Regions from separate parts of the Tumebacillus sp. BK434 genome, predicted to be linked through region 2. Evidence: a T-box and tRNA genes for the amino acid it is inferred to sense, from the RefSeq annotation. Region 2 holds a T-box; the other holds one or more tRNA genes.
The links. A T-box is a leader RNA that pairs with one kind of tRNA and senses whether it is charged. The one in region 2 lies ahead of hisS (histidine--tRNA ligase), so its partner is inferred to be a tRNA-His.

Region 1: it has a tRNA-His gene. The T-box ahead of hisS (histidine--tRNA ligase) is inferred to sense a tRNA for this amino acid. The anticodon was not compared.

Annotation. Positions count from the first base shown of each region.
Region 1 covers NZ_SLXS01000004.1:450,561-453,958, forward strand. The annotation lists gene rph (ribonuclease PH) at 1-336, shown strand, start outside; gene EV586_RS13465 (XTP/dITP diphosphatase) at 374-1,015, shown strand; gene EV586_RS13470 (metallophosphoesterase family protein) at 1,012-1,563, shown strand; tRNA gene EV586_RS13475 (tRNA-Gly) at 1,696-1,769, shown strand; tRNA gene EV586_RS13480 (tRNA-Arg) at 1,779-1,855, shown strand; tRNA gene EV586_RS13485 (tRNA-His) at 1,862-1,937, shown strand; tRNA gene EV586_RS13490 (tRNA-Gln) at 1,963-2,037, shown strand; gene tig (trigger factor) at 2,227-3,398, shown strand, end outside.
Region 2 covers NZ_SLXS01000003.1:296,240-299,637, forward strand. The annotation lists gene EV586_RS09715 (alpha/beta hydrolase) at 1-277, shown strand, start outside; gene hisS (histidine--tRNA ligase) at 305-1,552, opposite strand; T-box leader at 1,609-1,877, opposite strand; gene EV586_RS09725 (peptidylprolyl isomerase) at 2,006-2,686, shown strand; gene EV586_RS09730 (hypothetical protein) at 2,876-3,322, shown strand; gene EV586_RS09735 (spore germination protein GerPB) at 3,352-3,398, opposite strand, start outside.

The DNA of each region.
Region 1 (3,398 bases), on a different contig from region 2:
TATAAGCAGGTGGAAAAAGGGTCGCTCAGCACGTTGCCGATCACCGATTTTCTGGCGGCGGTCTCGGTGGGCATGGTCGGCGACCGGGCGGTGCTCGACTTGAACTATCAGGAAGACTCGGCGGCGAATGTTGACATGAACATCGTGATGACCGGCGCCGGCCGCTTTGTCGAGCTGCAAGGCACGGGCGAAGAAGCGACGTTTTCGATGGATGAACTGCAGCAGATGCTTGCGCTGGGCAAGATCGGCAACGAACAATGGATCAGTCTGCAAAAGCAGGTGCTGGGCGAAGAGATCACCGGTCTGATCGCCAAAAATGCGCTGCAAAACGCCTAAGCGGCTTTTTACATAGGGGAGCAATCGGAGGTCAGAGATGGGACAGATTCAAACCAAACTTCTTCTTGCCACCAAGAACCAAGGCAAAGTCAAAGAGTTTCAACACTTTTTCGCCGAGCTCGGCTGGCATGTCGAAGCGGTGCCGCAGGACGCGCCCGACGTCGTCGAGGACAAGGATACTTTTGCCGGCAATGCGATCAAGAAGGCTGAGGAGATCGCCAAAGCGTATCATATGCCGGCGCTGGCCGATGACTCCGGCCTGGAAGTCGATGCGCTGCAAGGTCGACCCGGCGTCTATTCGGCGCGCTTTGCCGGCGAACACGCGACCGACGAGCAAAACAACGCGAAACTCTTGCAGGAGCTGACCGGCATCGGGGACGACAGCCGGGCGGCCCGTTTCGTCTCGGCGATCGCGCTGTCCCGACCGGGGCAGGAGACGCTGGTGTCGTTTGGCACGCTCGAAGGCGCAGTTCTGCACACCGGGCGGGGCACGCAAGGATTCGGCTACGATCCGTTGTTCGTGCTGCCCGAGCGCGGCAAGACGCTGGCCGAACTCTCATTGGAAGAAAAAAATTCCATCTCGCACCGGGCGAAAGCGCTGCGCGGCATGATCGAGATGCTGAAGATGGAAGGGCATGACGGCGCGGTGAGCGAGTCGGAGCAAGGGCCGGGCGAATGAGCGGAACCTACCGTGTGCTGATCCTCTCCGATTCGCATGGGCGAACCGACCGGATCGACGAGGTGATCGCGCAGGTTCAGGCACGCTTGGGCGGCTATGACTTGCTCCTGCACGCCGGTGACCATGCGGAGGATGTGCTCGACGGGAAGTATCCCAATGCCGTGACCGTCTGCGGCAACTGCGATCCGTACGGCAGTGCCGCGGAGGAACAGGCGCTCGACCTGTACGGCGTGCCGGCCCTGCTTTTGCACGGGCACACGGTGAGCGTCAAAACGTCGCCGCTTCAGCTCGTCTACAAGGCGGCAGAACAGGGCGTGCAGCTCGCCGTGTTCGGGCATACGCACACGCCGGTCCTGTTTGTCGAGGACGGCTGCGTGTTTCTCAATCCGGGCAGCCTGTCCGTTCCGCGCGGCTATACGGTGTGCACCTATGCCGTATTGGAACTTTGCGCGGGAGAAGCGGGGATTCAGGGCCGATTTTCGTTCTATACGCTCGATGGCACGCCGATTCCCGCCTTTGACATGGAGCATGTTTTTTCGATACGATAGGACCGCTGACATCACCCGTCGGCGGTCTTTTTTCTTCCGTAAGTTTCCTGGTGCAAAGTGTTGACTTTCCGATTCGTTTTGTTGTATACTAACTTTCGTCGCCGCAAGAGCGACACGTTTTCTTCAACATGCGCGGGTGTAGTTCAATGGTAGAACTCCAGCCTTCCAAGCTGGTCGCGTGGGTTCGATTCCCATCACCCGCTCCATATCTTCTTGTCTCAGTAGCTCAGTTGGATAGAGCAACCGCCTTCTAAGCGGTCGGTCGGGGGTTCGAATCCCTCCTGGGACGCCATCAATGGCGGCCGTGGCGAAGTGGTTAACGCACCAGATTGTGGCTCTGGCATTCGGGGGTTCGATTCCCCTCGGTCGCCCCATTGATTTTTTTATTTTTGCTCCCGTTGGGGTGTCGCCAAGCGGTAAGGCAACGGACTTTGACTCCGTCATGCGAAGGTTCGATCCCTTCCACCCCAGCCAACGGTATACTTCCAGAAAGAGGACACCCCCGTCGCGAAGATGGGGGTGTTTTTGTGTTTGAACTTATCTCCATTTGTGATATAATGTAGTGGTTGTATCAATCTACATTGAAAACATGCGTGGACAAGCCACAGTACTACATACAAGGCAGCGTTTTCCGCATTGGTTGATTCAAGGGAGGATTCACAGATGGCAGTAGTAGTTAAGAATTGGGAAAAAATAGAGAAGAACGTCGGCGTTCTTGAATTCGAGGTTGGCGCAGAGCAAGTCGACTCCGCGCTCGACAAAGCATTCAAGAAAGCGCAGAAGACCGTAGCAGTTCCGGGCTTCCGCAAAGGCAAAGTGCCGCGCCAGATCTTCGAAAACCGCTTTGGCGTTGAGGTATTATATCAAGACGCGCTGGACATCCTGTTACCGGAAGCCTACACGGCTGCAGTCAACGAAGCGAACATTACGCCGGTTGACCGTCCGGAGATCGATGTTGTCCAATTCGGCAAAGGCGAGACCGCTGTGATCAAGGCGACCGTCATCGTCAAGCCGGAAGTTGAACTGGGCGCTTTCAAAGGCCTGTCCGTCGAGAAGAAAGACTTCACCGTAACGGCTGATGCGATCGATGCGGAGCTCACGAACCTGCAAGGTTCCCACGCTGACATCGTCGTAGCGGAAGACGGCGTTGCTGTTGAAAACGGCGACCTCGTCAGCATCGACTTCAAAGGTTTCGTGAACGGCGAAGCTTTCGAAGGCGGCGAAGCGGACAACTACCAGCTCGAAATCGGCTCCAACACCTTCATCCCGGGCTTCGAAGACCAGATCGTCGGCATGAAGAAAGGCGAAGAGAAGGAGATCAACGTCAACTTCCCGGAAGCGTACCATGTCGCGACCCTCGCTGGCCAGCCGGCTGTCTTCAAAGTGACCTTGAACGAGATCAAGCGCAAGCAGCTGCCGGCGCTCGACGATGAGTTTGTCAAGGACATCTCCGAGTTCAACACCCTTGACGAATTGAAGGCTGACATCGAGAATAAACTCAAAGAAAAAGCGGAGCACGACTCCAAGATGTATGTGGAAGAAGCGGTGATCAACCAAGCGGTTGAGAACGCGACGATCGAGATTCCGGAAGCGATGATCGACAACGAGATCGAATTCCTGATGAACGACTTCAAACAGCGTCTGCAACAGCAAGGCATTCCGTTTGACGCGTACGTTCAGTTCACCGGCGCAACTGCCGAAGGCCTGAAAGACGAGTTCCGCGGTCAAGCGGTTAACCGTGTCCGCACCGGTCTGGTTCTGGAAGCGATCACCGCTGCAGAAGGAATCGAAGCGACCGAAGAAGAAATCAATACAGAGCTGGAGAAAATCGCTGC
Region 2 (3,398 bases):
GACCGCCGACCTCCTCCGCGACTACTCTCCGATCATGCATCTCGCCCGCTCCCCGGAGCATTTCCCGCCGATGCTGCTGGTCAAGGCCGGACAGGACACACCTGCCGTCAACACCCCGCTCGACCAATTCTATGCGCAGGCGTTGCAGCAGCAAGCCCCGATCACCTACCTCGAACACCCGTCCGCCCCCCACAGCTTCGATGTCACCATGCCTGACGACACCACCCGCAGCATCATCCGGCAGACTCTCGACTTCGCGAAAAAAGCGGCCCGGTAACGAACGGGCCGCTTTGTTTTGAAAATATTATGTTAAGCGATACAACAGCTCCTCCAGCTCCATCGCCTGCTGCCCGCCGGCAAGCAAGTCTTTCACCAGCAGCTTGCCGGCCGCCACTTCCTCCTCACCGACGATGACCGCCACCTTGGCTCCCAAGCGGTCGGCCCGCTTCAAGCCGCTCTTCAGCCCTTTGCCGCTGAAGTCCCGCTCCACCGTGAGCCCGGCCCGCCGCAGCGCATCGAGCGCCTTGAGCACGGCAACTTCGGCCGTGTCGCCAAGCGGGATCGCAAACACATCCACGCGTGGCTCCTCGCTGGCCAGCTTCACCCCCTGCTCCTGCAGCAGGAGCAACGCCCGCTCCAGCCCGGCGCCGAAGCCTACCGCCGGCAGCTCCATGCCCCCAAGCTCCGCATACAGTCCGTTATACCGCCCGCCGGCCGAAACGGTCGCTCCGGCTGCGGTCATCACTTCGAACACCGTCCGCGTGTAATAATCGAGTCCCCGCACCAGCCGCGCGTCGACCCGATAGGAGAGCCCCAAGGCATCCAGCCCTTGCACCACCCGGGCAAAATGCGTCTGGCACGCCCCGCACAAGCAGTCCTGAATCGAAGGTGCACCCAGCACCGCCGCCTGGCAGCACGACTGCTTGCAATCGAGGATGCGCAGCGGATTCTTTTCCGAGCGGCGCTGACAGTCCCCGCACATCGCGTCGAGCCGCAGTTCCAGATACTCCAGCAGCTGTTCGCGATACTGCGGACGGCACTCCCGGCAGCCGACCGAGTTCAAGACCACCGTCAGCCCCTTGGCCCCGATCGCTTCGTAAAACCGCATCGCCAGCATCATCACTTCCACATCGGCCGCCGCGCTGTCACTGCCGACCACTTCGACCCCAAACTGGTGATGCTGCCGCAGCCGTCCCGTCCCCGGCCGTTCATAGCGGAACATCGGCGCCAGATAGTACAGCTTGAGCGGCAGCGGCTCCACATACAGCTTGTTTTCCACCACCGCCCTCGCCACTGCCGACGTCCCTTCCGGGCGCAGCGTCAAACTCCGCCCGCCTTTGTCGAGAAACGTGTACATCTCTTTCTCGACGATGTCCGTTCCGTCGCCGACGCCGCGCAGAAACAGCTCCGTGTGCTCAAACAGAGGGGTTCTGATCTCCCGGACATGGAAATGTCCGCACACCTCCCTTGCCGTTGCCTCAAGACGCTGCCAATCCTGCACTTCCTGCGGCAACAGATCTGCCGTGCCGCGCGGACGATTCACACGTTCCATCTTCAAAACCCTCCTCGAAAAATTTGTCTGAGCAAATAAAAAAAACTCCCATCCCATAACGGGACGAGAGCTTGCTCGCGGTACCACCCATCTTGCCATGCACCGCCCAAGACAGCACATGACCACTCATCAGAGGTCAAAACGACTAACCCCTCTTCCGCTGATAACGGTGGAAGTCTCCGGTGACGTCTACCGGGCTGCCTGAGCAGCCTTTCGGGCCACAGCTCAAAGGTGTGTTTCCAAACGTCCTGACCCTCCGGTTCGCACCACCCACCGGCTCTCTGCGCGATCATAAACGCTGTACTCTCCTTCTCACAGCTGTTCAATCATGATGGAAGTAATTTGTCTATTATTGTATGCACCATGTCTTCCTTTGTCAACCGACTTGCCTTCACTTGGATGCCTGTTACAATAGAGTCAGAAGATGCCCTAAAGGAACTGGAGGAGCAAGTGATGAACAAACGGACCTTATTCACCACCGTGCTGGCCACCGCGCTGGTCACAACGCTGTTGTCCGGCTGCGGCACGGATGAAAACACGCAGAAGAACAACAACAACAAGCAGCAGAACAACACCGGTACGGTTGACACCTCGAAGAAGCAGAAGCAATACGCCAGCAAGCCGGAAATGAAGATCGACAAAGCAAAAGAATACACCGCCACGATCAAAACGAACAAAGGCGATATCAAAATCAAGCTGCTCGACGACGCAGCACCGGTCACCGTCAACAACTTCGTTTTCCTCGCCCAGGACAAATACTATGACGGGGTCACCTTCCACCGTGTGATCAAAGACTTCATGATCCAGACCGGCGACCCGACCGGTACCGGAGCCGGCGGTCCGGGCTACCGATTCGAAGACGAACTGCCCCCGGCGAAGCAATACACCAAAGGCATTGTCGCCATGGCCAACGCCGGCCCCGATACCAATGGCAGCCAGTTCTTCATCGGCAGCGGCCCGCAAGTGGACGGACTGAATCGCATGCCGAACTACACCGTTTTTGGCGAAGTGGTCGAAGGTCTCGACATCGTCGACAAGATCGCATCTGTGCCGGTCGGCCAGAGCCCGAGTGGCGAGATGAGCAAACCGCAGGAAGACGTGCACATCGAAACGGTCACCATCGAAGAAAAGTAACTCGGACACCAACCGACAAAACGGCTCTCCCGCCCGGGAGAGCCGTTGCTGTTTCGACAGCGACCTCCTTTGCCGTCGATTTCCCGGGAAATTGTCGAACGAAATCGGCACACCGTCGCTGCGGCCGCACCATATGCTGATCACATGAGGATGAGCAAATGAGGTTGCGCAATTGAAAGGAGCTGGAACATGGGCCGCGCCTATCGCAGATGGAAACGCCGACGCCAAGAGCAACGCAAGTTATTGCCGGAAGTTCCCTCCTATTTCCTGGTGCCTCCGCCCCTGCCGCCAGGATTTGGCATCGTCGGCGAACAGTATTTTGAAGAGACGGTGCTGATCACCGGGCAGATCTTTTTCGATGACCCGTTCTATAACGTCATAAGCCCGCCGCCGTTCGGTCCCTCCGATCCGGCCTTTCCGCAATGGGTCGTCGTCATGCAGCGGGCGGAGGAGCGCTATCTCGCCTGCCCGGAAGGACGCGAGACGCAGGAATGCGCACTGGCCCGCGAAGCGTACTTCGAAGCGGCGCGCCAATACGCCTATGTCCTCGATAGGGAATACGGCTTCAACCGCTTGCAGCCCGGCCAGTCGCCCTATGATCCGAAGCCGGCAACGGCACAAAAAAATCGTACCTGACCTGCACAGGTACGATTTTTCATGCTGCGCTATGCTTCTCCTTGCAGAGGCACCGGCGGTCTTTTCGGTCGCTGCT